DNA from 4 places in the Labrys monachus genome. Region 1 is predicted to be linked to each of the others. Evidence: predicted binding sites of a transcription regulator. Region 1 holds the regulator's gene; each other region holds the start of a gene.
The links. The regulator LexA, encoded in region 1, represses DNA repair genes until DNA is damaged. The targets are predictions, from matches to a motif close to TGTTCNNNNTGTGTTCNG.

Region 1 (7,686 bases):
GGCTGGCGATCGTCGTGCGGGCTTCGGCGGTCAATATCGCCTTGGCCTTGTCGTCGAGCGGCAGGGGGCGCGATGCGAACAGGAAATTGGCGCCGTCGAGCAGTTCGAGCAATGTCTTGGCCCTCTCCTTCAATCCAGGCATGGCGGCGATCAGCTTCGAGCGCATGCCGGCGTCGAGCCGCGCCGCGAGGGCCGGGCCTTCGGGAATATGCGGCAGGAGCTGGTCGATGGCCGCCATCAGATCCTCGTCCGTCGAGGAGCGGATATAGAAGCCGTTGATGTTCTCGAGTTTCTTGAAGTCGAATCGCGCGGCCGACTTGCCGATGGCGCCGGTGTCGAAATTAGCGATCATCTCCTCGGTGGAGAAGATCTCCTGGTCGCCATGGCTCCAGGAGAGGCGGACGAGATAGTTGCGCATCGCCGCCGGCAGATAGCCCATGGCGCGGTAGGCATCCACGCCCAGCGCGCCGTGCCGCTTGGAGAGCTTGGCCCCGTCCGGGCCGTGGATGAGCGGGATATGGGCCATATGGGGCACGTCCCAGCCCATCGCCTCGTAGATCTGCTTCTGCCGCGCGGCGTTGGTCAGGTGGTCGTCGCCCCGGATGATATGGGTCACGCCCATGTCGTGATCGTCGACGACGACGGCGAGCATATAGGTCGGCGTGCCGTCCGAACGCAGCAGTACGAGATCGTCGAGATCCTTGTTGGCCCAGCGCACCGTGCCCTGCACGTCGTCCTCGATGACCGTCTCGCCCTCGGTCTGGGCCCGCAGGCGGATGACCGGCCTGACATCCTTGGGGGCGGTCGCCGGATCGCGATCGCGCCATCGGCCGTCATAGCGCGGCGGACGGCCTTCCTTGCGGGCGAGTTCGCGCATCTCCTCCAGTTCCTGGGGCGTGGCGTAGCAATGATAGGCCTTGCCCCGGGTGAGCATCCATTCGGCGACCTCGCGGTGGCGCGCGGCGCGCGCGAACTGGAAGATCGGATCCCCGTCCCAATCGAGGCCGAGCCAGGACAGCCCGTCCATGATGGCGGCGATGGCCTTGTCCGTGGAGCGCTCGCGATCGGTATCCTCGATGCGCAGAAGCATCTTGCCGCCTTTCGCCTTGGCATAGAGCCAATTGAACAAGGCCGTGCGACCGCCGCCGATGTGGAGAAAGCCGGTCGGCGAGGGGGCGAAGCGGGTGATGACGGGCAAAGACATCGGTTGTGACAAATCCCAATGAAGTTCTTGGCGAGCGGCACTCACCCAAATAAGCTTGGGCGTTTAGCATAGGGTTTCATCGGGCGGTAGAGCGGGCGGGGGCGCCTTTGCCGGAGAATGAGCGCAGCCGCATTTTTGCAGGCGTGCCGGGCCGCGCGCCGGGGCAGGCCGTTCTCGTCTGGCCCGGCGCGGGTGCCGGCCGGTGGATGGCCGCCCGTCTGCGGGCATGGCTGGCCGGTGCCTTGTCCGAGGAGGTCGCGGGCTTCGATCTCGCGCTGGTCGTCCCGGTCTTCCTCGGCATCGGCGTCATCGCCTATTTCGCGGCGCCGGAAGAGCCCGGTCTCGCCGGCCCGCTCCTGGCCACTTCCCTCGCCGCCGCAGCCGCCGTCGCGATGCGGGGCCGGTGGGGTCTCCACGTCGTGCTCGTCTGCGTGGCCGCGATCGGCGTGGGGTTCTGTGCCGCGCGGCTCCGCACGATCAGCGTGGCTGCGCCGCAGCTGGTCCGCCCCCTCGCGGCAGACGTCACGGGCCTCGTGCTGTCGGTCGACGCAAAGCTCGGCGGCGGCGCCAGGATCGTCCTGCGCCCGGGCCGCATCGACGGCCTGGCCGGCGACGCCGTGCCGTCCAAGGTGCGCCTGACCGTCCGCAGCGCCGGCGACCTCGCGGCCGGCGACACCGTGACGGTGAAGGCGCTGCTGCGCCCGCCGCCGTCACCCGCCGTGCCCGGCGGCTATGATTTCGCCCGGGACGCCTTCTTCGACGGCATCGGCGCCGTCGGTTTCGTCGCGGGCAAGGTGACGCGAGCGGCCAGGCCGATCGAGCCCGGCTTTCTCGAAGACCTCGGCATCCGCATCGACAGGCAGCGCAATGCGCTCACCGCGCGGATCGTCGATGCCATCCCCGGCGAGGACGGCGCGATTGCGGCTTCCCAGGTGACCGGCAAGCGCGGCCAGATTCCCGATTCGGCCAATGATGCGCTGCGCGCCTCCGGCCTCTATCACGTCGTCTCGATTTCCGGCCTGCATATGGCGCTGTTCGCCGGCGGACTGTTCTGGCTGATCCGTGCGATCCTCGCCTTGTCGCAGCGCATCGTGCTCTATCGCGGGGCCAAGGAACTGGCGGCGGTCGCATCCCTTCTGCCGGCCGCGGCCTACACGCTGTTCTCGGGGGCGGAAGTGGCGACGGTGCGCTCCTTCATCATGACGGCGATCGTGCTGGTGGCCACGGCCTTCGGCCGCAGCGCGATCACCCGGCGAAACGTGGCGCTCTCCGCCAGTTTCATCCTGTTGACGACGCCGGAGCAGGTGCTCGGTCCCAGCTTCCAGATGTCCTTCGCCGCGGTCGCCATGCTGGTCGCCGGCCATGAATGGTGGGGCAGGAGGCGCAAGGCGAAGCCTGTCACGGCGTGGGAGAGGGCGCTGGGGGCCGTCGTCACGATCGTGCTGGCGATGATGCTGACGACGACGGTCGCCTCGCTCGCCACCGCTCCTTTCTCCGCCTTCCATTTCCATCGCCTCACCCTGCAGTCCCTGGCTTCCAACCTGGTGGCGACGCCGATCGTGTCGTTCATGATGATGCCGCTGGCGCTCGTGGCCCTCGTCGCGGAACCTTTCGGCTATGGCGCGCCGGTCTGGTGGGCGATGGGCGTGACGGTCGGCTGGTTCATGGACATTGCACGCTTCGTCGCGACATGGCCCGGCTCCGACCTGGTGCTGCCACAATTCTCCGCAGCGGCGCTGGCCTGCTTTGCCGCGGCACTGGTGCTGCTCGCCATTCTGCGAAGCCGCCTCGCGCTGGTCGCCGTCCTGCCGTTGGGGTGCGGACTGTGCCTCGCCGCCGCCGCGCAGCGGCCGGTGGCCCTGTTCGGCGCCAACGGTCATGCGGCCCTGGTCCGGGACGGCGACGTGCTGACCGCCCTGGCGAACCGATCCGACAAATTCGCCATGAAGGAATGGCTGCTCGCCATCGGCGATCGCCGCCAGCCGGACGATGCCAGCCTTGCGGAACGCCGCCTCTGCGACAAGGAAGGATGCTCGGCGCCGCTGCAGGGCGGCGGCATCTTCATGCTCGATCACACCGACAACGCGGTGGAGGAGGATTGCGGCAACGTGACCGTGCTGGCCGGCCCGCTGCCGATACCGCCGCATTGCGCCGGCGACGGTGTCGTCCTCGGCCGGGACGCGGTCTACCAGGCCGGCTCGATCGCGCTCTACGAGGACCCGCCGGCACCCGGCACGAGGGTCCCGCAATGGCGCGTGGTGATGGCGCGCGAACCGGCTTCGTCACGGCCCTGGGCGCCGGCCTATCGGCCCGCCAGGCGACCGGCGGCCGCCGTCCCGCCCGCCGCTCCCGAAGCCGGCGATACAGCGGTATCGGAGGAGACACCGCCGCCGCAGCCGGAGGACTGAACCCGGCGTGGCCGAGCGGAGGACAAGCTGCTACGAGGAAATGCTGCGGTCCCTCCCTCCACCCAGCTGCCGCAGCTCGATCAGGAAGGAACCCGTGATGAAACTCAGCGCGCGCAATCAGATCAAAGGGACGATCAAATCCGTAACCAAGGGGCAGACGACGGCCCATGTGCAGATCGAGGTCAACGGCGCGATCATCACGGCCTCCATCACCAACGAGGCGGTGGATGAATTGCAGCTCGTGCCGGGCAAGGCGGCCTATGCCGTGATCAAGGCGTCGGATGTGATGGTTGCCGTCGACTGAGGTCGCTCTGGCGCCTCCTCTTCCTGCCCGATCGACGCTTTCTGCGCGGCGCATGGCATTTGCGTCTCGTCTGTCGGGCGCCCTGCGCCGCCGGCCTCAGCCGATCTTCAGGCCGAATGCCGCAAGCAGCGCGTCCGCCTGCCCGCGCGAGATCGTCGCGCCGCGAAAGCGGGCGGTGTCGAGGAGCTGAAGGCCGCCGAGTGCGGCGCCGCGTAAATCGGCCCCTTCGAAACGGGCATCGGCCGTGTCGGCTTCGTGCAGGCTGCAGCCCTTGAAGACGGCGTGGCGGAAATCGGCCTTGTGCAGGTCGGCCTGGCTGAAGTCGACGCGGTCGAGCACCATTTTCCGGAACGAGAAGGAAGGCAGCTTGGCAGCGACGAGCAGCGTCTCCTCGAAAATGGTGCCGAGCGTGCGCACCTCCGACAGGTCGCAGCCCGTCAGCTTGCAGCTGCTGAATCTCGCGGACGACATCAAGGCGCCGTGAAAGCTCGCATTGTTGAGATCGCAGGAGCGAAAGGCGGCATCCGTGAGCGAGGCGCCGCCGAAACCGGCGAAGGCCCCGCGACAGCCCGTCCATCGGGATGCCTCGAGCTTCGCGGCGTTCAGCTTCGTCTGTCGGACGAGGCACTGGTCGAACACACAGCCGGCCAGGTCGAGTTCGGAGAGATCGACACCTCCGAAATCGCAATCGACGAACCGCACCGCCGCTCGCCGGCGGGATAATTCCTCGACTTCCCGGCGCGTGAGAGCACGCCCGGAAATTGCCATGGAAGAGGGATCGTCTGCGGACATGACGGGGATCACGGGATAGCGGTCGGTCGAAGCGCTACCCGCAAACACGGGCTCCAGCAGCGGCTTCCGCCGCCATCAGTAGCGCCGGAAAAGCCCGACCAGCTTGCCCTGGATACGGACCCGGTCCGGTCCGAAAATACGGGTCTCATAGGCCGGGTTTGCCGCTTCCAGCGCGATGGAGGCGCCACGGCGCCGAAGGCGCTTCAGCGTCGCTTCCTCGTCGTCGATCAGCGCCACCACGATGTCGCCGGTGTCGGCGTGATCCTGCCGGCGGATCAGCACGGTGTCATTGTCGAATATACCCGCCTCGATCATCGAGTCGCCGCGAACCTCCAGGGCGAAATGCTCGCCCGAGGTGAGCATTTCCGGCGACACGCTGATGGTGTGGCTCTTGGTCTGGATCGCCGAAACCGGCGTACCCGCCGCGATACGGCCCATGACGGGCACCAGGACCGGCCGAGCGGCATCGTCGTCGCCATCCGGGCGGACGGGCCTCACCTTGCCGAGATTGCCTTCGATCACGTTCGGCCGGAAGCCGCGCTGCGAGGAGGCGAGCGACAGGCCCGGGATCGAGGATTCCGGCATCCGCACCACTTCGAGCGCACGGGCACGGTTCGGGAGCCGGCGGATGAAGCCGCGCTCCTCAAGCGCCATGATCAGGCGGTGGATCCCGGACTTGGACCGCAGGTCGAGCGCCTCCTTCATCTCGTCGAAGGAGGGGGGGACGCCCTGCTCTTTCAGCCGTTCATGAATGAACCGAAGCAACTCATGTTGTTTCTTGGTGAGCATCTGGGGGAATCCCGTCCTGGAAGGCGCGAATCACGATCAAATCGGCAAACAAATCATGAACAGTGCTACATGTTCATACTGTGTTCCGCAAGGATGAACTTCGCGTGAAGAAAGCTCAATATCCGGCCGCGCGCAGGTCGATGATCTCGCACGCATCCCCCGCCTTCGCCGCGGGAGCGTGAGGCGGGCGGATGACGAGACAATCGGCCTGCTGGAGGACGCCGACCAGCGACGAATCCTGGGGCGTGGACGGCACCACCCTCGGCGGGCCGGATTCCCCGTCGGCCACGAAGCGGGCGCGCAAATAGTCTTCGCGCAGGTCGTTGGCCGGCCAGGCGGTGGCAAAGACGGCCCTGCGGCGCGGCACGGCGGCGTCGATGCGGCCGAGCAGGGCGCGCAGCAGCGGCGCCAGGAAGAGGATGCCGCAGACGACCGCCGAGACGGGATTGCCGGGCAGGCCGAGAATATGCATGCCCTGCAGCCTTCCGTGCAGCAGGGGCTTGCCCGGCCGCATGGCGATCTTCCAGAAGCCGAGGGTCATGCCTTCGCGGGTGAGGGCGGTCTGGATCAGGTCGTGGTCGCCGACCGATGCGCCGCCGATCGTGATCAGGACATCCACCCTTTCGTCGCGCGCCCGGCGTATCGCCGCTTCCAGCGCGGGAAAATCGTCCGGCGCGATGCCGAGATCGAGCACCTCGCCGCCTTCGGCTTCCACCAAGGCCGCCAGCGCGAAGGAATTCGAGGTGACGATCTGGTCCCGGCCGACGGCCTCGCCGGGGAGGACCAGTTCGTCGCCGGTGGCGAGGATGGCGACCTTGGGCCGGCGGCGCACCGGCACGGCCGGGTAGTTCATCGCCGCCGCGAGCGCCATGTCGCGCGGCCCGAGGAGGGAGCCGGCGGCGAGGGAGGCCGCCCCTTCAATGAAGTCGAGGCCGCGCCGGCGGATGTTCCGGCCGGCGACGGCGCCCATCTCGATGGTGACGCGATCGCCCTCTCGGCGGGTGTTTTCCTGGATCACCACGGCGTCCGCGCCGTCGGGAACGGGCGCGCCGGTGAAGATGCGGATCGCCTCTCCCGGGCCGAGACGGCCGTCAAAGCCGTGGCCGGCGGCGGATTCGCCGATCAGCGTCAGGCAGGCGCCTGCCACCGCATCCTGCGCCCGGACCGCATAGCCGTCCATGGCGGAGGCGTCGAAGCCGGGCTGCGTTCGCAGAGCCGGGAGGGAGGCGGCCAGGACCCGTCCCCGGGCGGTGCCGAGCGGCACCTGTTCCTCGGTCAAGACCGTGACCCCGGACAGGATCTGCGCAAGGGCATCCGCGACGGGTAACAGGGCCATCACTCTTGCTCCGCGTGCCAATCGCCGGATTTGCCGCCGGACTTCTCGACCAGGCGGATGGCCTCGATGCGCATGCCGCGATCGGCGGCCTTGACCATGTCGTAGACCGTCAGGCAGGCGACCGAAACGGCGGTCAGCGCTTCCATCTCGACACCTGTCTGGCCCGTCACCTTCGCCAGGGCGCGGACGCGAAGGCCCGGCAGGTCTTCATCGGGCTCGATCTCCACGGCGACCTTGCTGAGCATCAGGGGATGGCACAGGGGAATGAGCTCATGCGTCTTCTTGGCGGCCATGATGCCGGCGATGCGCGCGGTCGCCCGGACATCCCCCTTCTTGGCGTCGCCCGCGAGCACCAGCCGCAGGGTCTCCGCCCGCATGACGACCCGGCCTTCGGCGACGGCGGTCCGCATGGTCGCCTTCTTCTCGGAGACATCGACCATGTTGGCTTCGCCGGAGGCGCCGAGATGGGTCAGTCCGGGCGCGCTCATGCGGCGGGATCCGGAGAGAGCAGCGCCCGGGTCGCGGCGGTCACGTCGGCCTGGCGCATCAGGCTTTCGCCGACGAGGAAGGCATCGACGCCGGCCTTTTGCAGCCGGCGGATATCGGCCGGGCCGAAGATGCCGCTCTCCCCGACGATGAGGCGATCCTGCGGCACCAGCGGCGCCAGTTCCTCCGTGGTCTCGAGCCGGGTGACGAAGTCGTTGAGATTGCGGTTGTTGATGCCGATCATGTTCACGTCGAGGACCAGCGCGCGGGTCAGTTCGTCGTGATCGTGGATCTCGCAGAGCACGTCGAGCGACCAGTCGCGCGCCGCCGCGACGAGGGCCTGCGCCTCCGCATCGGTGACGGAGGC
Region 2 (7,686 bases), 820 kb from region 1:
CTGGTCTCGGACCCCAAGATCCCCTTCCTGATGTTCACCAAGGACAATGCCAAGGATGCCGGCACGCCGCCCCAGCTCTCGCAGGGCTATGGCGACGCCTATGTCAAGGGTTTCCACGATCTGTGGCAGCTGAAGTGAGCGAGGCCGTCGGAGGTGAGCCCGCCAGGCCGGCCGCCCGCCCCCAGGGGCTGCCCCTGGCGCTGCTCCTGACCGGCCTCACCAAGACCTTCGGCGGACAGCGCGCCCTGGACGACGCCTCGCTGGAGGTCGCCCAGGGCGAGGTCCACGGCCTGCTGGGGCAGAACGGCTCCGGCAAGTCGACCCTCATCAAGGTGCTGGCGGGCTTTCACGCGCCCGACCCGGGCGGACGCCTGACGATCTGCGGCACTGACGTACCGATGCCGCTCGCCCCCGGCGCCTTCCGGCGCCACCGCATCAGCTTCGTGCACCAGCATCTGGGCCTCATCCCGAGCCTGACCGTGCTGGAGAACATGCTGATCGGCCGGCTGGCGCACAGCCGCTCCCTGGCGATCAACTGGGGCCGCGAGCGCCGCGCGGCGGCGGCGCGCTTCGAATCCTACGGCGTGCCGCTCGATCCCGGCGCGACCCTCGCCGATCTTTCGCCGGTGCAGCGCGCCTTGCTCGCCATCATGCGCGCCACGGAGGAGATGCAGGGCGGGGAGGGCGAAGGCAATGGCCTGCTGATCCTCGACGAACCCACGCCCTTCCTGCCGCGCCGGGACGTCGACCAGCTTTTCCGCGTGGTGCGGGCGGTGGTCGCCGGGGGCGCCAGCGTCATCTTCGTTTCGCACGACGTCGACGAGGTGCTGGAGATCACCGACCGGGCGACCGTGCTGCGCGACGGCCGGGTGGCCGGGCGGCTGGTCACGGCGCGCTCCTCCAAGCAGGATTTCATCGAGGCGATCGTCGGCCGCCGTCTCGCACTGGCCGAGCGCCCGCCTGCGCCGCCCGCGGCTGCCGCGCCGCTCCTGACGGTGACGGGGCTTTCGGGCGGCACCATCGCCGGGCTGGACCTCACTGCGGCCGAAGGCGAGGTCGTCGGGCTCACCGGCCTCATCGGCTCGGGCTATGACGAAATTCCGTATCTGCTCTATGGCGCGCGGCCGGCGGCGGGCGCCCTCCGGCTCGGCGGCGACGATTTCGGCCTCGCCGGCTTCTCGCCGCGCGAGGCCATGGCCCGCGGCGTCGTCCTCATCCCCGGCGACCGCCCGAATGCCGGCGCGATCGGCGTGCTGCCGGTGTCCGACAATGTGACGATGCCCGTCCTCGGCACGCGCTTCCGGGGCTGGCGGCTCGACCGCGGCGGCATGGTGCGCCTCGCGCGGGAGCTGGGCGAGCGCTTCGACGTGCGGCCGCCCAATCCGCTGCTGCCGATGGCGGCCCTCAGCGGCGGCAACCAGCAGAAGGTGCTTCTGGCCAAGTGGCTGCAGCAGGCGCCCCGTCTCGTGCTCCTCGACGAGCCGACCCAGGGCGTCGACATCGGAGCGCGCCAGACGGTGTTCCGCCATATCGCCGATGCGGCCGCCGCCGGTGCGACCGTGCTCTGCGCCAGCTCCGACTACGAACAGCTCGCCGCCATCTGCAGCCGCGTGCTGATCTTTTCCGAGGGGCGCGTCGTCGCCACCCTGACCGGAAGCGACATAACCAAGGAGGCGATCGCGGAGCGAAGCCTCGGCGCCGCGGCGCGATGAAAGGCCCGTCCATGTCCAATACAGCCCAGAGCGAAGCGGTGTCCGCCAAAGCGGACGGGGCCGGCAGGAGACGCTTCTTCGGCAGGGTCGAGCAGTTCGGCCTCATCGTGGTCTGGCTGCTGATGATCGCCGTGTTCGGCTATCTCCAGCCCGACACCTTCCTCACCTGGGCCAATTTCTCCACCATCCTCGGCTCGCAGGCGGTGCTGGTCGTGGTGACGCTCGGCCTCCTGATCCCGCTCACCGCCAATGATTTCGACCTGTCGATCGCCTATACGATGACCATGTCGTCCATGCTCATCGCGGTGATGAACGTCAATATGGGCATCGGCATCGGCTGGGCGGTCGCCGCCGCGCTTCTTGCCGGCATCGTGATCGGCCTCGTCAACGGAGTGCTGATTACCGTCTTCCGCATCCACTCGCTCATCGTTACGCTCGGCGTCGGCACCTTCCTGCACGGCATGACGCTATGGATGAGCGATTCGATGACGATATCGGGGGTTTCGAACATCCTCATCAATGCCGTCATCGTGCAGCGCCTGTTCGGCATCCCGCTCGAATTCTACTACGCGATCGCCATCGCGCTGATCATCTGGTACGGGCTCGAATATACGGCCCCCGGCCGCCGCATCCTCTTCGTCGGGCGCGGGCGCGAAGTGGCGCGCCTGTCCGGCATCAACACCGATCGGGTGCGCATCGCTTGCCTCGCCGCCTCGGGCTTTCTCGGTGCGCTCGCCGGCGTGCTCTATACGGGCACGCAGGGCGCGGCGGACCCGGTCTCCGGCGTGTCCTATCAATTGCCCGCCTTCGCCGCCGCCTTCCTCGGCTCCACCTGCATCGTGCCGGGCCGCTTCAATCCCTGGGGCACGACGGTCGCGGTCTATTTCCTCGTCACCGGCATCACCGGCCTCGTCTTCCTCGGCTTCAGCTCCTTCATCCAGGAGATGTTCTACGGCGGGGCCCTGGTGGTAGCGGTGACGCTGTCGCAGCTCGTCCGCGGGCGGCAGGAGCAGCAGTTCTGATCCGCCTGCATCCAAGAAATCCCTGATCATCGGAGGCCAGGATGGCAATCTCGCTCGAACGCGACCTCATCGGCTATGGCGCGCACCCGCCCGACCCCAAATGGCCGAACGGCGCCCGCCTCGCGCTCAACTTCGTCCTGAATTTCGAGGAAGGCTCCGAATACAGCATCGGCGACGGCGACGGGCTCACCGATTCCGGCCTCGTCGAGATGCCGGGCTCGCCGGTGACGCGGGGCGAACGCGATCTCGCCGCCGAATCCATGTTCGAATATGGCAGCCGCGTCGGCTTCTGGCGGCTGATGCGCATCTTCGCCGAGCGCGACCTGCCGATGACGATCTATGCCTGCGCCCTCGCACTGGAGCGCAACCAGCCGGCGGCCGACGCCATCCGTGCGGCGGAGCACGACATCTGCTGCCATGGCTGGCGCTGGATCGAGCATTTCAAGCTCTCGGAGGCTGAGGAGCGCGAGCATATCCGGCTGGCGATCGAAAGCCTGGAGCGGACCGTCGGCGGACGGCCCCTCGGCTGGTATTGCCGCTACGGACCGAGCGTCAACACCCGCAGGCTGCTGATGGAGGAGGGCGGCTTCCTCTATGACAGCGACAGCTACAATGACGAGTTGCCCTATTACGTGCTGGCCGAAGGCAAGCCGCAGCTCGTCGTGCCCTACACGCTGACCAACAACGACGTGAAATGGGGCACGGCGAATTTCGGCACCGGCGAGGATTTCTTCACCTATCTGCGCGAGAGCTTCGATGTCCTCTACGACGAAGGCCGGACGGCGCCGAAGATGATGAATGTCGGCATGCATATGCGCCTGCTCGGCCATCCCGGCCGGGCCTCCGGGCTGATGCGCTTCCTCGACTACGTCAAGTCGAAGCCGGACGTGTGGGTCTGCAAGCGGCTCGACCTCGCCCACCACTGGCTGGAAAACCACCCCTACAAGGAGAGCGCCTGATGCCCGTCCTCAAGCTCGAGCCGGTCACGGCGGAAGCCTTCGCGCCGTTCGGGCAGATCCTGCCCGCCCGCCAGACCGGCGAGCCGCGCCTCGAGCTGATCGAGGAGCTGCAGAATCTGCGCGATACCGGCAAGGCCCGCCTCAGCCTCGCCGCCGTCGCGCCGAAGGCGCTGCCGCTCACCGCGGTGGAGATGGAACGCCATGTGTTCTCCTCGCAGGCCTTCATTCCCTATGATGGCCAGGGCTTTTTGGTGCTGGTGGCGCCGCACGGCGCCGACGGCCTGCCGGACGTGTCGGGCCTCAGGGCCTTCCGCTTTCCGGGCGATGTCGGCGTCAACTACCGCGCTGACACCTGGCACCACCCGCTGACCGCCCTCGACGGCCCGTCGCGCTTCGTGGTGCTCACCTTCGTCGACGGCACCGAGACGGACGAGCAATTCGTACCGCTGCCGGAGCCGGTGACGATCGAGGCGTGAGGGCAGGGGCAACGGAGCGCCGGCGCGCGGATGGGCCGGCATCCTTCTCGCCCGTGCGGGAGCAGGAGAAATCGCGCCATTTGCGGGCCGTTGAAACCCGCAGGGGCGGGATCGCCGCAATCGTCTCGGTCCTCGTCTCTCCGGATGCCGGCGTTCGGCGCTTGACTCCGGAGGAAGGTCGTCGCATCTCATGGGGAGAACAAAAATAGAACTTGCTCTGACAAGAACAAAAAGTGTACATGTTCCCATGTGCCGGGTGAGCGGATGATTCCTTTCAGTTCGGCATCAGCACGGTTCGTTCCCCGTTCGACAGTTGCGGGGCGGCCCGGCCGAGGTGACGAATCCATTCTCGCTTGGTAGGGAACAGGGCACATGAGTCAGACGCAGTTGCGCTTGGTCGAAGGAACTTCCATGGACAAGACGAAGGCGCTCGACGCCGCCCTTTCCCAGATCGAACGTGCCTTCGGCAAGGGTTCGATCATGCGGCTCGGCAAGAACACCAAGTCGATGGAAGTGGAGGCGATCCCGACCGGTTCGCTCGGCCTCGACATCGCGCTCGGCGTCGGCGGCCTGCCCAAGGGGCGGGTGATCGAGATCTACGGGCCGGAATCCTCCGGCAAGACCACCCTGGCGCTGCACAGCGTCGCCGAAGCGCAGAAGAAGGGCGGCGTCTGCGCCTTCATCGATGCCGAGCATGCGCTCGACCCGATCTATGCCCGCAAGCTCGGCGTCAATCTCGACGACCTCCTGATTTCGCAGCCCGACACCGGCGAGCAGGCGCTCGAGATCTGCGACACGCTGGTGCGCTCCGGCGCCATCGACGTCATCGTCATCGACTCGGTGGCGGCGCTGACGCCGAAGGCCGAGATCGAAGGCGAGATGGGCGATGTCCAGCCCGGCCTGCAAGCGCGCCTGATGAGCCAGGCTCTGCGCAAGCTGACGGCCTCGATCGGCCGCTCCAATTCCATGGTCATCTTCATCAACCAGATCCGCATGAAGATCGGCGTGATGTATGGCAGCCCGGAGACGACGACGGGCGGCAACGCGCTGAAATTCTATGCCTCCGTGCGCCTCGACATCCGCCGTATCGGCGCGATCAAGGACCGGGAGGAGGTCGTCGGCAACCAGACCCGCGTCAAGGTGGTCAAGAACAAGGTCGCGCCGCCCTTCAAGCAGATCGAGTTCGACATCATGTATGGCGAGGGCATCTCTAAGGTCGGCGAGCTCGTCGATCTCGGCGTCAAGGCCGGCGTGGTCGAGAAGTCCGGCGCCTGGTTCAGCCATGAGAGCCAGCGGCTCGGGCAGGGACGCGAGAATGCCAAGCAGTTCCTGAAGGACAATCCGGACGTCGCCAACAAGATCGAGAGTTCGATTCGCCAGAATGCCGGCCTGATCGCCGAGCGCATCCTCGACAATATCGACCCGGCCGAGGCGGACGAGGAGTAGGGCGCAGCCTTATTCGAGGGGGCGGGCAGACGCGCGATCGCGCCTGTCGGGGCGTGGGTTCCGGCCCCGGCGGATCGTGCTTCGGCGGCATGGCGCGGCATCGGCCTGGCGGTCCAGGCCAATCAAGCGGCCGCAGGAGGCTTTTGCCAGCGAAGGCGAGCCAAAAACCCGTCCGGCAGCCTCGCCGGACGGGTTTTTGACGTTTACTCTGCTCGACAGGCCGGTACGGCATCGCTACAACGCGCCACCACCATATTGATGCTGGCTCCCGGCGGGATCCGGCCAGCGGGAACAGGCATATCGAGCAATGAGCGGCGTCAACGAGATCCGGTCCACCTTTCTCGACTATTTTGCGCGCAACGGCCACGAGCCGGTGGCATCCTCCCCGCTGGTGCCGCGCAACGACCCGACGCTGATGTTCACCAATGCCGGCATGGTGCAGTTCAAGAATGTCTTCACCGGCGTCGAGAAGCGGCCCTATTCGCGCGCCGCGACCTCGCAGAAATGCGTGCGCGCCGGCGGCAAGCACAACGACCTCGACAATGTCGGCTACACCGCCCGCCACCACACCTTCTTCGAGATGCTGGGGAACTTCTCCTTCGGCGACTATTTCAAGGAACGGGCGATCGAGCTCGCCTGGAACCTGATCACCAGGGATTTCGGCCTGCCGAAATCCAAGCTGATGGTCACCGTCTATTCCGAGGACGACGACGCCTACGCGCTGTGGAAGAAGATCGCCGGTCTCTCCGACGACAAGATCATCCGTATCGCCACCTCCGACAATTTCTGGCGCATGGGCGATACCGGCCCCTGCGGCCCCTGCTCCGAGATCTTCTATGACCATGGCGAGCAGATCTGGGGCGGGCCTCCCGGCTCGCCCGATGCCGACGGCGACCGCTTCATCGAGATCTGGAACCTCGTCTTCATGCAGTTCGAGGAACTGGCGGGCGGCGAGCGCCTGGCGCTGCCGCGTCCCTCGATCGACACCGGCATGGGACTGGAGCGCATCGCGGCGGTGCTGCAGCACAAGCACAACAATTACGACATCGACCTCTTCCAGGCGCTGATCCGCGCCTCGGTGGATGCGATCGGCGTACCTGCGGACGAGGCGCATGTCGCCAGCCATCGCGTGATCGCCGATCACCTTCGGGCGTCGTCCTTCCTGGTCGCCGACGGCGTGCTGCCCTCCAACGAGGGCCGCGGCTATGTGCTGCGCCGCATCATGCGGCGCGCCATGCGCCATGCCTCGCTGCTCGGCGCCAAGGATCCGGTGATGTGGAAGCTGGTGCCGGCGCTGGTGCGCGAAATGGGCGCGGCCTATCCCGAGCTCGGCCGGGCGGAGACGCTGATCACCGAGACGCTGCAATTGGAGGAGACGAGCTTCCGCCGCACGCTGGAGCGCGGTCTCGGCCTGCTCGAGGCGGAGTCGAAGAAACTCGGCGACGGACAGGTCTTCTCGGGCGACGTCGCCTTCACGCTGTACGACACCTATGGCTTTCCGCTCGACCTCACGCAGGATGCCTTGCGCTCGCGCAACATCAGCGTCGACGAAGAGGCCTTCCACGCCGCGATGGCGCAGCAGAAGCAGCGGGCCCGCGCGGCGTGGGCCGGTTCCGGCGATGCGGCCACCGAGACCGTGTGGTTCGGCCTGCGCGAGGAACTCGGCGCCACCGAATTCCTCGGCTACGAGACCGAGACGGCGGAAGGCGTCGCCCTGGCCCTCGTCCGGGACGGCAAGGCCGTCGAGGCGCTGGAGCCGGGCGAGAGCGGCTTCCTCGTCCTCAACCAGACGCCGTTCTACGGTGAATCCGGCGGCCAGCAGGGCGATGCTGGACTCATCCATGGCGCCGGCGTCAAGCTGCACGTCACCGACACCCAAAAGAAGCTCGGCGACCTCTTCGTCCATGCCGTCACCGTCGACGAGGGCACGCTGCGGAAGGGCGCCGCGCTCGAGCTGGCGGTCGACCACAAGCGCCGCTCGGCCATCCGCGCCAACCATTCGGCGACGCATCTCCTGCACGAGGCGCTGCGCCTCACGCTGGGCGACCACGTCGCCCAGAAGGGCTCGCTG
Region 3 (7,686 bases), 250 kb from region 1:
TAGTCGAGGCCGACATCGACGAGGAAGCGCAGCCGCTCGCTGATCTCCTTGAGGATGCGCATCGCGATCTCGTTGCGCTTGTCGTCGAGCCGGGCGGGCAGGTCCTCGAACCACGTCCTGGCCTGGCGCACCGACAGGCCCGCGACATGCCCGATATGGCTGCCGTCGATCTTCACCGCGAGGGCTTCGGGCTTCAGGCGGAATCCGCCGCAGGCCTTGCAGGGCGTGTTCGCCATGAAGCGGGAGATCTCCTCGCGGGCCTGATCGGAATCGGTCTCCTTCCAGCGCCGCTCAAGGTTGGTGACGATGCCTTCGAAGGATTTGCGCGTCTCGTAGGACCGCAGGCCGTCGTCGAAGGAGAACAGGATCTGCTCCTCGCCCGAACCGTAGAGGAAGACCTGCTTCACGGTATCGGGCAGGTCCTTCCAGGGCGTCGTCACGCCGAACTTGAAGTGCTTGGCCAGGGCGTCCACGGTCTGGCTGTAATAGGGGCTGGTCGATTTGGCCCAGGGCGCCAGGGCGCCCCGGCGCAGCGACAGGGTGTCGTCGGGCACGATCAGCACGGGATCGACCGTCATCTCCGTGCCGAGCCCGTCGCAGGACGGGCAGGCGCCGAAGGGATTGTTGAAGGAAAACAGCCTCGGCTCGATTTCCGGAATGGTGAAGCCGGAAACCGGGCAAGCGAATTTCTGGCTGAACATCACGCGCCGCGGCGTGCCGTCCGCCTCCTTCTCGTCCGCCAGTTCGACGACGGCGATGCCGTCGGCCAGCTCCAGCGCCGTCTCGAAGGAATCGGCCAGCCGCGCGCTGATGTCGGCTCGCACGACGATGCGGTCGACGACGACGTCGATGTCGTGCTTGAATTTCTTGTCGAGCGCCGGCGCTTCGGCGATTTCGTGATAGGCGCCGTCGATCTTCACGCGCTGGAAGCCGCGCTTGAGGAAATCGGCGAGTTCCTTGCGGTATTCGCCCTTGCGGCCGCGCACGGCGGGGGCGAGCAGGAAGAGACGCGTGCCCTCCGGCATCGCCATCACCCTGTCGACCATCTGGCTCACGGTCTGGCTTTCGATCGGCAGGCCGGTCGCCGGCGAGTAGGGAATGCCGATGCGCGCCCAGAGCAGGCGCATATAGTCGTAGATCTCCGTGACGGTTGCGACCGTGGAGCGGGGATTGCGCGACGTCGTCTTCTGTTCGATCGAAATCGCCGGCGAAAGCCCGTCGATCTGGTCGACATCGGGCTTCTGCATCATTTCGAGGAACTGGCGGGCATAGGCCGACAGGCTTTCGACATAGCGCCTCTGGCCCTCGGCATAGATCGTGTCGAAAGCTAGGGACGACTTGCCGGAACCGGAGAGCCCGGTGAAGACCACGAGCTTGTCGCGCGGGATTTCGAGGTCGACATTCTTCAGATTATGCTCGCGGGCACCGCGCACCGTGATGAAGCGGCGGTCGGCAGGCGAAGGCATTGCACTGCCGGAGGTCGGGCGGCCAGACATTCGGACGATCCTGTGAGATTTCACCGGAAGATAGGTGTTCGTACCGCAAGATTGAAGCGGGGGACTGGAAAACACAAGAACAATCCATGAACCGTTCCCAGATATTTGCGGCGGCGCAGCATTCCGCGTTATGGACGGCCATGATCGAGATCACGCCCCATATCTCCATCGACGAGCGCGAGATCGAGGAAGAATTCGTGCGCGCTTCGGGACCGGGAGGCCAGAACGTCAACAAGCTGTCGACGGCGGTGCATCTGCGTTTCAATATCCGCACCTCGCCGTCGCTTCCCAACGACGTCGCCATACGCGCGCAGAAGCTGGCCGGCCGCAAGCTGACGCAGGACGGCGTCGTCGTCATCCTCGCCCAGCGCTTCCGCACGCAGGAGCGCAATCGACAGGACGCGCTCGACAGGCTGGTGGCCCTGCTGCGGGAAGCAGCGATACCGCCGCCGCCCCCTCGCAAGGCCACCCGCCCGTCGAGGGCGGCGAAGGCCCGGCGTCTCGACTCGAAGGCACGCCGCTCCAGCGTGAAGTCGATGCGGGGAGGGCGGATTTCAGACGACTGACCGGCCTGCCATGCGAGGCTCACGCGCCGATCAGGTTCCGCACTTCGGCCATCGTGTAGGCGATGTCGTCGGCGCCGGCTGCGGTGAGGGCGCTCTCGCTCGGCGGCATGTGATGGAGGCCGCCGACGAAGCCGATGGCCCGCATGCCCGCCGCCTTCGCCGCCCTGATGCCGACCACGCTGTCCTCGACGACGACGGCATCGGATGAAGCCACCCCCATCGTCTTGGCGGCGTAGAGGAAGAGGTCGGGCGCAGGCTTGCCGCGGGCGACCAGCTTCGAGCAGAAGATGTTGGGATAGAGCAATTCGTAGAGATTGGTGACGCTGAGCCCGAGCCCGAGCTTGGCCGGCGGGCTGTTGGACGCGACGCAGAAGGGAATTTCGAGGCCCTCGAGCACTTCCCGGATCCCCGGAATGGGATTGAGACGGCTGAGATAGGCCTTGCGGAGCATCTGGCTGGTCACCCAGGCATGGTCCTCCGGCAGCTTGATACCGTAATCCTTCTCGACGCGCTTTTCCATGTCGGCCTGGGTGAGGCCGAGGAACAGGCGCATCACGTCCTGTGGCGTCACCTCGGCGCCGAGGGCCTGCAGCGCTTCGGCCTCCACTTCGGCCGACAGGATTTCGCTGTCGACCAGGACGCCGTCGCAATCGAAGATGACAAGGGAAGGGGACATGCAAACCGCCTGGCTGGAAGAGCCGTGTCAGGTGCCCGGCCCGGGCATGCCTTGTCAAGCCGCTCCTCGCTGCCGGACACCGGCATCACGTCCGGTGAATCGGATCGATCCAGCGCACGGCCTCGGGCTTTTCGACCGGCTCGATGTCGAGATTGACCGCGACGGCCTCGCCGTCGCTGCGGACCAGGACACATTCGAGCACCTCGTCCGGGCTGGCATTGATCTCCTGATGCGGCACATAGGGCGGAACGTAGATGAAGTCCCCCGGCCCGGCCTCGGCGGCGAATTCGAGATGCTCGCCCCACCGCATGCGGGCGCGGCCCTTGACGACATAGATCACGCTTTCGAGGTGCCCGTGATGATGCGCGCCGGTCTTGGCGTTCGGGTGGATGGTCACGGTGCCCGCCCAGATCTTCTGGGCGCCCACACGGGCGAAATTGATCGCTGCCTTGCGGTCCATGCCCGGCGTCTGCGCGGTGTTGGGATCGAGTTCGCCGCCGGGAATGACGCGCACGCCGTCATGCTTCCACGGGTGCGCCTGCGTAGAATGTCCATCCGTGTCGGTCATTGCGGGAACCCTCTGAAAAATGAAAGGAGACGATGGCGCCGCCGGGCAATATGCGGCAAGTTTCCTTTCAAAAGGAAGGCGAATCGTACCGCGGCGTCTCGCGGTCCGGGCAGGAAGCGAGATGGCGGGCGACACATCCCTCAGCCGGGACGAGATCTGGATGCGGAAGTCGGCCATGCACTATCTCGGCCAGCGCGCCAGCAATATCGCCAGTCTCCGGCGAGTGCTGGCGCGGAGGGCGCAGCGCCGGCTCGCACCCGATGCAGACGCCGCCGCCATGATCGAGCGCACCATCGACTATTGCTCGCGCAACGGCTTCGTCGACGACGCGGCCTTCGTCGAGATGAAGATCCGCTCGGGACGCAGCCGCGGCCTTTCGGTGCGTCGGATCGAAGCCGCCCTCGGCGCCAAAGGGGTGGATCGTACGCTGGTCGCCGAGGCCCTGGACGCGGATGAGCGGCGACGACATGAAGAGGTCGCCGCCGCACGGCTGGCCCGCCGGCGCAGGATCGGCCCGTGGCGGCGCCCCGACAGGGAATTCGACCCGCACAAGGAGGTCGCCGTCATGGTGCGCGGCGGATTTTCCGCCTCCCTGGCGAGGAGGATCGTCACGGCGGCGCCCGAGGAAGCCGAATCCCTGGCCGCCGACGACGGCCGAGTTCATGAAATAACGAAGTGAAACCCTGTTTCCCTTTGATATGCCTCGTCTTTGTTTCAACCTCTGGGGGACAGCGATATGTTTGACATTTTATGGCGCGCCGTGGCGATCGGCATCGGGGCCACCGTCCTCTTGGACATCTGGGCGATCCTCCTCAACAAGGTCTTCGGGTTCGCCTTGCCGAACTGGGGCATGGTCGGCCGATGGTTCTGGCACTTGCGCCATGGCCAGGTTTTCCACGACGACATCGCCCGGTCGCCCGCCTATGCGCATGAACTCGCTCTAGGCTGGATCGGGCATTATGCCGTCGGCATCCTCTACGGCATCATCCTCGTCGCGGTGATGGGGAGCGGGTGGCTGGCCGAGCCGAGCTTCATCCCGGCCTGGATCCTGGGGATCGTGACGGTCGGGGCCGGGTGGTTTCTTCTCCAGCCGGGCCTCGGCATCGGCTGGGCCGCCTCCAAACTGCCGAATGCCATGCAGGTCCGCGCTCTGAACCTCATCGGCCACACCGTCTTCGCCATCGGACTCTACGGAACGGCGCTCATCGTCCGGTAGGACCCCGCTCCCCGCCCGTCGCGCTTCTCAGAGATCCCGCCACGAGCGGAACATGGCGGCCTGGCCGTGCCGCAGGCCGTCGGCGTCCCGCAATTCCCAGACCGTCGCCCCCTCGATCCGGAAGCGCCGTCCGGACCTGGCGACGCGTATGCCCTGATAATCGCTGATATAGCCCTGCCGAAGCACCATCTCGAGCAGGCGCTGGCGTTCGGCGCGGTCCGGCTGCTCGGCGGAAAGACGCGACGGCAGCCGGGTCAACTCCTCCCATCCATATTCAAAACATCGCTGCACAGCCATGTTTCCATAGATGAATTTTGGATCGTCGCCGGTGTCGTGAGCGAGCAGGCAGAAGGGGGCTTCGCGATAAAGCCAGGCGGCGGCCTGGGCCTCGGGGAGCGAGGCGGGAACAAGCAAGCCGCCGACGATGCGGGCGAAACTGCCGCAGAGAAGACGGCAGAAGGCCGCATCGACGGAAAGATCGGCCGATGCGGTGCCGGAAGGTGCTGTGGTGGTCATCGGGAGCCGGGGCAGGAGGGGCGCATATGCTTCCAGCCTATCACGCGGCGGGTGCATCGGCTTGGAGGGATTTCCCGAGCTTGTCGAGCAGCCAGCCCGTCCCGTGCTCCCGGCCGGCCGGATCGTCGTAGCCGTCCAGGAAAGCGCCGTGTTCGGTGAGCACCAGCCGGGTGCCCGCGCCGTCCGCCCTGATCTCGATGATGGCCAGCGATACCGATATCCTGACGCCGTCGAGGGCCATGTCATAGGTATAGATGATGCGCTCGTTCGGCACGATGTCCTGGTAGAGGCAGTTGAACGCATGCATCTGGCCGCCGACAGGGCCACCCGAACTGGTCTCGCGTCCGCCGACGCGGAAATCGAAGGTCCTCTCGCCCTTCACCCATTCATCAGGCCCGCCGAACCAGAGGGCCTTGGCCTGCGGATCGGCGAAGGCGTTGAACACGCGTGCAGGCGAGGCGGGATAGAGACGTTCCAGGGCGAAGGTCGCGTGGGTGACGGAACGCTGGGACATGGATCATTCCTTCCGGCTGGGTTCATCGGGAAGCGCAGCGAGATAATCGCCGAGCCGATCGAGACGCTGTTCCCAACGCTGCCGCCGCTCGTTCACCCATCGCTCGACGGCCTGAAGCGCTGTCGGTTCGACGCGGCAGGTACGGACGCGGCCGACCTTCTCCGAACGCACGAGGCCGCTGCTCTCCAGGATCTGCAGATGTTGCATCACCGAAGGCAGCGACATTGCAACCGGCTGCGCCAGTTCGCTCACCGATGCCGGGCCGAGGCTCAGCCTTTCGACGATGGCACGGCGCGTCGGATCGGAGAGGGCGTGAAAGACGAGATCGAGCGGCGTTTGTTGGTTAGGCATATGACTAACTATCTCGATCCCGATCGGGATGCAAGAAATAGTTTTGTATTTGCCTAACTATTTTGGCCGGAGATCGGGTGCTCAGGATAGCCGCGACGCCGCGTCGGACGCCGAAGGCCCGCGCACGGGCGGACGGGACGACCACCATCCGGCCAGCAGCGACCCCGAGAGATTGTGCCAGACCGAAAACAGGGCGCCGGGCAAAGCCGCCAGTGGCGAGAAATAAACCCGGCCCAGGGTCGCGGCCAGTCCCGAGTTCTGCATGCCGACTTCGAGGGCGAGCGTGCGGCAGACCGACTCGTCGAAGCCCAGCAGCCGGCCGCCCCAATAGCCGCCGAGCAGGCCGAGGCCGTTGTGCAGGACGACGCCGACCAGGACCACCGGGCCGACCGTGGCGATGCTGCCCTGGGCGCCTGCCACCACCGTGCCGATGATCGCGAGGATCGCCGCCATCGAGATCAGGGGCAAGGCCGGCTCGACCCGCTTGACCGCGCGATGCAGCAGGTGGTTGACGACGACGCCGAGCACGACCGGGATGGCGACGATCTGCAGGATGCTCCACAGTAGGCCGCCGATGTCGACGGCGATCTCCGCGGAGACGTAGAGCCGCGTCAGCAGGGGCGTCGCCACCACGCCGACGAAGGTCGACAGCGCGCTGATGGTCACAGACAGCGCCACGTCGCCGCCGGACAGATAAACCATGACGGTCGAGGCCGTGCCGCTGGCGACGCTGCCCACCAGGATCATCCCGGCCGACAGCTCCGGCGGCATCTGCAGCGCCTTGGCGATCAGCCACGCCGCGAGCGGCATGATCAGGTAGTGCAGGCAAGAGGCCGGCGATCACCGGCGCCGGGCGCGACAGTATCCGCCGGAAGTCCGCGAGCTGGAGCGTGACGCCCATGGCGAACATGATCAGGGCGAGCAGCCATGTCACCGCTGGCGCAATCGGCAGGAACGCCGCGGGCACGGCATAGGCGGCGATGGAAACCAGCACGGCCCACAGGGGGAAAAGACGGGTCAGCATGACGCTCTCGACATAGGCGATGAAACCGAAGCGACGGGCGATAGCGCCATGCCGCACATGCGGCAAGCCGAAAGGAGGCGAGAGCGGCGAACGCGGCGGCTGAGGCCTCGGAATCGTGCCGGAAGGGTCAAGGCTTTATTCGCATAAGATATATTATGGAATATTTTAGGCTTGCCATTGCGTGGGGCTGGAACGATCCGGGATCGGTGCCGGGCGTGTGGTCTCGAAGTGAAGTCTCCGGAAACTGTGGCTTGGCACCGCACCCTGTTGGGCCGGCGCAGCGGCATGTCCGGCTTCGACGCGCATAAGCTCCGATGTCCCGTCCTGCATCGAGCCGATGGAGAATTCGGAAACATCGACGGAGGTTTTGATTAAAAAATAGTCCGAACAATAGGTTATGCAAAAATCGCAATGCGTCGAAGCCGAATTTCTCTCGCAGGCCTCTGGGACGGCGGGTGCCGGCCCGCACGCGATTGCGGGGGTTATCCAAGCCCTCGCGCGCACCCAACCGGCCCCGCCATCGTCAAGCGTCGGTTGGCGCAAATACGGAATGGCTTACGTGCTTGAAATAATACCGAAAATCAAAAAGAGTTACTGGGTGAATATTTCATAAATACATAATGTATTTTGGTTGAAATAGCCTTATATTTCGTATATATCAAACGTATATCTCTCAAAATAACTGGATATGACTGAATTTCAGCGAAGCGTCGGCTCGGCATTTCTTGTGGTGGCCCATTTCTTACGGAACCCGGAAAG
Region 4 (7,686 bases), 1.7 Mb from region 1:
TAGGCGGGGCTCGCTCGTTGAAGCCGGCTGTCGGTGCCGGTGCGTCCAGTGATGCGGCATTAACCTTGATGGGCGGTTAACGACGCCGGCGGGCCTGGCCGCCCGCCGGCTCCCGGCAGATCGCAGTTCAAACCCGCCGGGCTTTGCTCTATCCTGGCGGCATGCCGTCATTGCCAGCCTCACCGGAAGAAGTCATCGCGCTGCTGCGCTGGTACGCGGAAATGGGCGTCGACGTGCCCGTCGACGAGACGCCGGCGGACCGCTTCGCCGAGAGCGCGGCGGCCGCCGCTTCCGCTCCGGCCCGCATGCCGAGCCCGGCACCGGCTTCGCAGCCCGCGGCGGCGCCGCCGCGCGTCGCCGCCCCCGCCCCTTCCCTGCTGACGGCGGCCCCCGACGCGGTGGTGCTCGCCGCCCGCGAGCAGGCGGGCGCCGCGCAGTCCCTGGAGGAGCTGCGCGACATCCTCGACCGTTTCGAAGGCTGCGCGCTCAAGGCGACGGCGACGCGCCTCGTCTTCTCCGACGGCGTGCCGGATGCCCGGGTGATGTTCGTCGGCGAAGCGCCGGGCCGTGACGAGGACCTGCAGGGAAAGCCGTTCGTCGGGCGGTCCGGCCAGTTGCTCGACAGCATGCTGGCGGCAATCGGGCTCGACCGCACCAAGGTCTATATCGCCAACATCGTCCCCTGGCGCCCGCCGGGCAACCGCGACCCGACCCCGCAGGAGACCACGATCTGCCGCCCCTTCATCGAACGGCAGATCGAATTGGTGAATCCGAAGATCCTGGTGTGCCTCGGCGCCCGCAGCGCGCAGACGCTGCTGGGCGTGACCGACGGCATCCTGAAGCTGCGCGGCCGCTGGATCGACCACGAGATCGGCGGCGCCCCGAGGCGCGCCGTCGCCACGCTGCATCCGGCCTATCTGCTGCGCCAGCCCTTGCAGAAGAGGCTGGCCTGGCGCGACTTTCGCGCCATCCGCGCGGCGATCGGGGAAGGCTGAGCCGCCGAACATGCCCGGGGCCGGCCCTGTCGCGGCCGGCCGGAGGAGGCCCGCTCGACAGGGGCCATCGAGCGCGCGGCGCCCGGGACGTGCATCGAGGCGCCCGCGGCTTGATATGGAAGGAGCTGCATGCGGGCGCGGAACTTTCGCTCGATAGCGGCGTCGATGCTTCGGTGCCCGCAAGACCGGGCTGGACTTTGTGAAAATCGCGGCGTCTGCCTTAAATTGCGGTAGGATGCATGACGAGTTCGGGCGGATTGAAATCCCCTGGGGAAGACATCGGAGCAGAGCAATGAAACTCGACGATTTTCGTTCATCCGACAATGTCGAGGATCGGCGCGGTTCCGATGGCGGCAGCGGTGGCGGCGGTTTTCCCATCGGGCGCGGCGGGCTCGGCATCGGGGGCATCGTCATCGTCCTCCTGATCTCCTATTTCACCGGCATCAACCCCGCGACGCTCATCAACGGCTATGAGACCGTCAACGGCGGCGGGCAGACGGTCACCCAGCAGCAGACGCGGCCGGCCAGCCAGGTCGGCGGCCCGAACGATCCGTCCGGCCAGTTCGTCCGCAAGGTGCTGGGATCGACGGAGGATACCTGGACCGAGATCTTCAAGGAGCAGAACGCCGGCCGCGCCTACACGCCGACGGCTCTCGTCCTGTTCAGCGGCGCCACGCGTTCGGCCTGCGGCACCGCGCAGTCGGCGATGGGCCCCTTCTATTGCCCGAACGACAAGAAGGTCTATCTCGACACCGAGTTCTTCGACGAGATGCGCAACCGCTTCAACGCCTGCCCCGCGGCGCAGGGCGCCTGCGCCTTCGCCCAGGCCTATGTGATCGCGCATGAGGTCGGCCATCACGTGCAGGACCTGCTCGGCATTCTCTCGCAGGTGCATCAGGCGCAGCAGCAAGCGAGCGAATCCGGCGCCAACGCGCTCTCCGTTCGGCTCGAGCTGCAGGCCGACTGCCTTGCCGGCGTCTGGGCCAACCGCACGCAGAGGGACTTCAAGTTCATCGAGCAGGGCGACGTCGAGGCTGCGCTGCAGACCGCGAACGCCATCGGCGACGACATGCTGCAGAAGAAGGCGCGCGGCTATGTCGTGCCGGACAGCTTCACCCACGGCACGTCGGCGCAGCGCCAGCGCTGGTTCAGCGCCGGCCTGCAGAGCGGGACCATGTCGTCCTGCAACACCTTCCGCGCCCAGCAGCTCTGAAGCGGCACGCTCCGGTCACGCCCTTCCGAAGGGAGCTGCCTCTCCGCCGCTGAAGGCCCTCGCCCGCAAGGTGTAGGCCATCAGTTTCTCGCCCCGCAGCAGGGCCGCCCGGGGCGCCAGCACCGCCTGGCGCCGGCGGCGCGTGCGCGAAAATTTCAGCCCTATCTCGCTCAGCCGCGCCCGCCAGCCCTGGTCGTCCACCACGCAGCGAAACAGGGCCGACACCCGCTGCCCGCCGCGCTGCAGCCGGTGCAGCGTGACGCCGGCCTCGCGGAACCAGTCCGCTTCCAGCCTTATGCCCGGGGCGATCAGCAGCACCCATTCGCTGCGCGCCGCCCGCAGGCCCGCGGCCGCGTCACCCGCGACGATGACGCAGCCCACTGCGTCGGCGACGATCAGCGTGCCGTCCGTGGAGCCGCCGTCGGCCACGACGACCTCCCGTACGAAGCCTTCCGCCGCCGCGGGGACGAGGGCCGCCAGGGTCTCGGCCAGCGCATATTCCTGGTCCTTGGCGGCGATGACGACACTGATCATGGAAATGGTTTTCCGGCGGTTTCCGGCGGCTCCCGATTTGGCCCGCATATCACGCCGCGCAGGGGAGCGGCAGCGGGAACAGGGGCGGAAACTGCGTAAATAATCGGCATTTCATGTCCGCTTGCATCGATGTTCTCTTTTTGTTCTAATCGGAAAAGACAAGATGATTCGCGGAGGCTTCCATGGGCGTGCCGGCAACCAGACAATCCCTCGTCGCACCCGCCCCCATCGGGTCGACGCTGGTCGACATCGACAGGCGGCGCGGGCGCGGTTCGGCGTCGAATGCGAGCGGCCGCTTCGAGAGCCTCGCCCGTTTCGCCGAGGATGACGGCTGGAACTCGACGGAGGAACTGCCGCCCCTGCGCACCGAGGTGCAGGACGAGCAGGCGCGCAAGATCATCACCTTCAACGATTCGCCCGACATCTCCTTCGACCGGTCCATCAATCCCTATCGCGGCTGCGAGCATGGCTGTGTCTATTGCTTCGCGCGCCCGACCCACGCCCATATGGGTCTTTCGCCCGGCCTCGACTTCGAGACGAGGCTCTTCGCCAAGCCGAATGCGGCCGCGCTGCTGGAAAAGGAGCTGGCGGCGAAGAACTATCAGCCGAAGACGATCGCGATGGGCACCAACACAGATCCCTACCAGCCGATCGAGCGCCAGCGCCGCATCACGCGCTCGATATTGGAGGTGCTCGACCGCACCAACCACCCGGTCGGCATCGTCACCAAGTCGGGTCTGGTCACCCGCGACATCGACATTCTCGCGCGCATGGCCGAGCGCGGCCTCGCCAAGGTCGCCCTTTCGGTGACGACGCTGGACGCCGGGCTCGCCCGTTCGCTCGAGCCGCGTGCGGCGACGCCGTCCCTGCGCCTGAAGGCGATCCGGCAATTGGCCGAGGCCGGCATTCCCGTCGCCGTCATGGTCGCGCCGGTCATCCCGCGCATCAACGATGCGGAGATCGAGCGCATCCTGGACGCGGCGCACGCCGCCGGGGCGCGCGAGGGCGGCTACGTCATGCTGCGCCTGCCGCTCGAGGTCAGCGGCCTGATGCGCGAATGGCTCGCCGAGCATCGCCCGGACGCGCTCAACCATGTGTTCTCGCTCGTGCATTCGACGCGCGACGGCAAGGACTATGATTCGCGCTGGGGCCTGCGCATGACGGGCACCGGGCCCTATGCCTGGACCGTCGGCCGGCGCTTCGAACTGGCGGCCGCCCGGCTTGGCCTCAACGCGCGGCGGCTCAAGCTCCGCACCGATCTCTTCGTCCGGCCGAGCCGGGCCGGAGACCAGCTGTCGCTGTTCTGACGCCGTCAGGCGCCCCAATAATGGCGCGAGGCGACCACCGCCACCGCGGCGATGACGACGAGGCCGAAAAGCATGGCGAAGGCGCTGCCGCCGAAGCGGGACGGACGCCCCACAGGCGTCGTGGACGGTCCCGCCGTGGGCTCCACCATCGGAGCGCCCGGCAGTTCGCTCACCGGCGTGAGGGAGGCCGAGGCCCAGAAGGCGTTGCCGGAAAGCGCGTTCTCGGCGAGCTTGCGGTAGGTCGCGAGCCGGCGCTCGATCCGCTCGCCGATGTCGTAGGCGGCAAGCTCGGCGCTGTTGGGATCACGCCCGACTTCCTGGTGGAAGGCGGCCAGCCAGTCGCGCTTGTTCTGCATCGACAGCGAGAAGGCGAGGAGCCCGATGATGTCCTCCTCCTCGCGCACGAGCCGGTCGAACACGGTATCCCGCACGCCCTCCACGCCGTCGATGGCGGATGCCTGCTGCTTGGGCGCCTCGGAAACAGGAGCGGCCGGAGCCGCGATGTCGGTTGCATCTTCTCGGGTCACAGCTTCTTGAGTCACAGCCTGCCTCACCATGATACCTGTCTCTTGTTGGCTTCGGGCGTTCGCGTCCGGAACCGAAACGCCGTCGATCGGTTCCCGGTCCTTCGGTCGCCGCCTGCCTTGCCTGGGAGTATGCTCCAGTTTTCGCATGAGGCCAGCCTAAATCAAGAAGAGTTTTGGGGAGCATCGCACGAACGGCTGGATATCATGCCCTAAATGATCTAACGCCGAAACATGACAAACAGTTTTATCGCCGGTGTCGACGAAGCGGGACGCGGGCCGTTGGCCGGGCCGGTCGCTGCGGCAGCGGTCATCCTGGATCCTGCCCATATCCCGGCCGGCCTCGCCGATTCCAAGGTGCTGACGGCGGCCAGGCGCCAGGCGCTCTACCGGGACATCATGGGGTCGGCGATCGCGGTTTCCGTCGCCTTCGCCGGACCGGCCACGATCGAACGGCTCAACATACGCGTCGCCACGCTCGACGCGATGCGTCGTGCCGTCCGCGGCCTGTCGGTCCGCCCGTCATCGGTGGAGATCGACGGCAAGGACGTGCCCCATGGGCTCGATCTTCCCGCGCGTGCCATCGTGGACGGCGATGCGCTGGTGCCGGCCATTTCGGCAGCCTCGATCATCGCCAAGGTCACGCGCGACAATCTGATGGTCCGGCTCGCCGCCGAATTCCCGGCCTATGGCTTCGAGCGCCATATGGGCTACGGCACTCCGGAACATACCTATGCGATCGAGGTTCATGGACCGACGCAGCATCATCGATTGACCTTCGGGCGCCTCAAGGCCTACCAGGCCTGAGGCATCCGTCGCAGGGAGCGGATGAGACCGTCGGCGCTTCTTCCGGGAAGCCGGAGCGGCTGCGGTGTCGTGATCCGAAAGGAAGCTTCCTTGCACGTATCGAAACGACCTCCCGCCTCCTCAGCCGGCCGTATCGAAGACTATGCGATGATCGGGGACTGCGAATCGGCCGCCCTGGTCGGCCGAAACGGCTCGATCGACTGGCTGTGCTGGCCCCGCTTCGATTCCGATGCCTGCTTTGCAGCCCTGCTCGGCTCACCGGACAACGGGCGCTGGCTGATCGCGCCGGAGGAAGCCTCGATCCTGTCGGTCGAGCGCTCCTATCGCGGCGACACCCTCATTCTGGATACACGCTTCGCCACGCAGGCCGGGACGGTGCGCGTCACCGATTTCATGCCCCTGCGCAACGGCATCGAATTGATCCGCCAGGTCACGGGCGAAAGCGGGTCGGTGCGGATGACCACCGAATTCGTGCTGCGCTTCGGCTATGGGGCCGACGTTCCCTGGGTCTCGCGCACGCCCGACGGCGCGCTCCAGGCGGTCGCCGGCCCCGACATGGTGGTCCTGCGGACGACGGTCGCGCTTCGCGGCGTCGGCATGAAGACCGTGGGGGAATTCACCGTGGCCGAAGGAGAGACGGTCTCGTTCGTCATGTCCTACGGGCGTTCCCACCTGCCGCCGCCCCCCGCCATCGATCCGGACGAGGCACTGGCCAGGACGCAGGCGCAATGGACCGAATGGCTGGGGCGCTCCAACGCCGAACCCGCCGCGAAGAAGATCATCGCCCGGTCCTTGATCACGCTCAAGGCCCTCATTTATGCGCCGACCGGCGGCATCGTGGCCGCGCCCACCACCTCGCTTCCCGAGACGCTCGGCGAGGCGAGGAACTGGGATTACCGCTTCTGCTGGCTGCGCGACGCGACGCTGACGCTGATGGCCCTGATGAATGCCGGTTTCTTCGACGAGGCCAAGGCCTGGCGCGACTGGCTGCAGCGCGCCATCGCGGGAAATCCCGCCGCCGTCCAGATCATGTATGGCCTCGCCGGCGAACGGCGGCTCTCCGAATGGACCGCCGACTGGCTCCCCGGCTATGAGGGCTCCCGGCCGGTCCGCATCGGCAATGCCGCCGCCGGCCAGATGCAGCTGGACGTCTATGGCGAGGTGATCGACAGCTTCTACCAGGGCCTGAAGGGCGGCCTCGCCCTCGACGCGACCGGATGGGCCCTGGTCCAGGCCCTGCTGCACGAGCTCGACGGGCGATGGTCCAAGCCGGACCACGGCATCTGGGAATCGCGCGACGAGCCCAGGCACTACACCCATTCCAAGATCATGTGCTGGGTCGCCTATGACCGGGCCGTCCGCATGGTCGAGACGTTCGGGCTCGAAGGTCCCTCGGAGCGGTGGCGCCAGACGCGCGATGCGATCCATCGCGACGTCTGTGCCCGGGGCTTCGACCGGAACATCGACAGTTTCGTCGCCTGGTACGGGTCGGATCTGCTCGACGCCAGCCTGCTCCTGGTTCCGATGACCGGCTTCCTGCCGCCGGACGATCCCCGCCTCCACGGCACGATCGCGGCCATCGAGCAGCGCATGATGGCCGGCGGCTTCGTGCTGCGCCACGACCCCGGCCTGGTCGAGCGGAACCTGCCCACCCGCGAGGGCGCCTTTCTGGCCTGCAGCTTCTGGCTGGCGGATGCCTATGCGCTCCTCGGCCGGCTCGGCGACGCCGAGACGCTCCTGCGCAGGCTGCTGGCTCTGCGCAACGATGTCGGCCTGCTGGCGGAGGAATATAGCGGCCCGCTCGGCCGCCAGCTCGGCAATTTCCCGCAGGCCTTCTCGCATGTCGGCCTCATCAACACCGTGCACAATTTGATGCATTCCAAGAAGCCGGCCGAACAGCGTTCCGGCCAGGATGCGAGGCAGGAGGCGCCGAAGGAAGAAGCGGTCTGACGCTGCTGCTGCGGCGTCCGGTCGGCGGGCCGGCGTGCTCCTCGTCCATCGCGTCGCCGAGGATCGCCGTCATCAGGCGGTTTCTGCGCGCGCCCCGCTTTCGAACATCGCAAGCGCCGCCGCCAGCAGCATGATCGCCATGCCGAGGACGTCGAGCATGCGCAACTGCTCGCCGAAGAACGCCATGCCGAGCAGGACGGCGACGACCGGCGAAACGAAGGCATAGGTGCCGGCCCGGGTGGCGCCGATATCCCTGAGGAGGCGCATATACATCGTGTAGCCGAGGAGCGAGCCGAACAGCACGAGGAAGAGCCAGCCGCTCCACGCCGCAAGGCCCCACCGCCCCGACAGGGCGG

Region 2: the regulator LexA is predicted to act here: its motif matches at 4,365-4,382, upstream of recA (recombinase RecA).
Region 3: the regulator LexA is predicted to act here: its motif matches at 1,572-1,589, upstream of uvrA (excinuclease ABC subunit UvrA).
Region 4: the regulator LexA is predicted to act here: its motif matches at 2,873-2,890, upstream of J3R73_RS07240 (PA0069 family radical SAM protein).

Annotation. Positions count from the first base shown of each region.
Region 1 covers NZ_JAUSVK010000001.1:3,293,416-3,301,101, reverse strand. The annotation lists gene gltX (glutamate--tRNA ligase) at 1-1,204, opposite strand, end outside; gene J3R73_RS14955 (ComEC/Rec2 family competence protein) at 1,312-3,612, shown strand; gene J3R73_RS14950 (TOBE domain-containing protein) at 3,710-3,916, shown strand; gene J3R73_RS14945 (pentapeptide repeat-containing protein) at 4,013-4,618, opposite strand; gene lexA (transcriptional repressor LexA) at 4,784-5,497, opposite strand; gene J3R73_RS14935 (molybdopterin molybdotransferase MoeA) at 5,613-6,833, opposite strand; gene moaC (cyclic pyranopterin monophosphate synthase MoaC) at 6,833-7,321, opposite strand; gene trpC (indole-3-glycerol phosphate synthase TrpC) at 7,318-7,686, opposite strand, start outside.
Region 2 covers NZ_JAUSVK010000001.1:4,117,960-4,125,645, reverse strand. The annotation lists gene J3R73_RS18825 (sugar ABC transporter substrate-binding protein) at 1-138, shown strand, start outside; gene J3R73_RS18820 (sugar ABC transporter ATP-binding protein) at 135-1,712, shown strand; gene J3R73_RS18815 (ABC transporter permease) at 1,724-2,734, shown strand; gene J3R73_RS18810 (allantoinase PuuE) at 2,776-3,693, shown strand; gene J3R73_RS18805 (ureidoglycolate lyase) at 3,693-4,169, shown strand; gene recA (recombinase RecA) at 4,542-5,615, shown strand; gene alaS (alanine--tRNA ligase) at 5,923-7,686, shown strand, end outside.
Region 3 covers NZ_JAUSVK010000001.1:3,047,656-3,055,341, reverse strand. The annotation lists gene uvrA (excinuclease ABC subunit UvrA) at 1-1,496, opposite strand, end outside; gene arfB (alternative ribosome rescue aminoacyl-tRNA hydrolase ArfB) at 1,637-2,062, shown strand; gene J3R73_RS13795 (HAD family hydrolase) at 2,082-2,738, opposite strand; gene J3R73_RS13790 (cupin domain-containing protein) at 2,824-3,306, opposite strand; gene J3R73_RS13785 (regulatory protein RecX) at 3,428-3,985, shown strand; gene J3R73_RS13780 (DUF2938 domain-containing protein) at 4,043-4,522, shown strand; gene J3R73_RS13775 (MEKHLA domain-containing protein) at 4,550-5,038, opposite strand; gene J3R73_RS13770 (SRPBCC family protein) at 5,079-5,552, opposite strand; gene J3R73_RS13765 (ArsR/SmtB family transcription factor) at 5,556-5,903, opposite strand; gene panS (ketopantoate/pantoate/pantothenate transporter PanS) at 5,985-6,713, opposite strand.
Region 4 covers NZ_JAUSVK010000001.1:1,613,516-1,621,201, reverse strand. The annotation lists gene J3R73_RS07260 (cell wall hydrolase) at 1-1, opposite strand, end outside; gene J3R73_RS07255 (uracil-DNA glycosylase) at 162-995, shown strand; gene ypfJ (KPN_02809 family neutral zinc metallopeptidase) at 1,288-2,208, shown strand; gene J3R73_RS07245 (glycosyltransferase family protein) at 2,224-2,742, opposite strand; gene J3R73_RS07240 (PA0069 family radical SAM protein) at 2,925-4,049, shown strand; gene J3R73_RS07235 (hypothetical protein) at 4,055-4,576, opposite strand; gene rnhB (ribonuclease HII) at 4,808-5,380, shown strand; gene J3R73_RS07225 (glycoside hydrolase family 15 protein) at 5,450-7,330, shown strand; gene J3R73_RS07220 (DMT family transporter) at 7,403-7,686, opposite strand, start outside.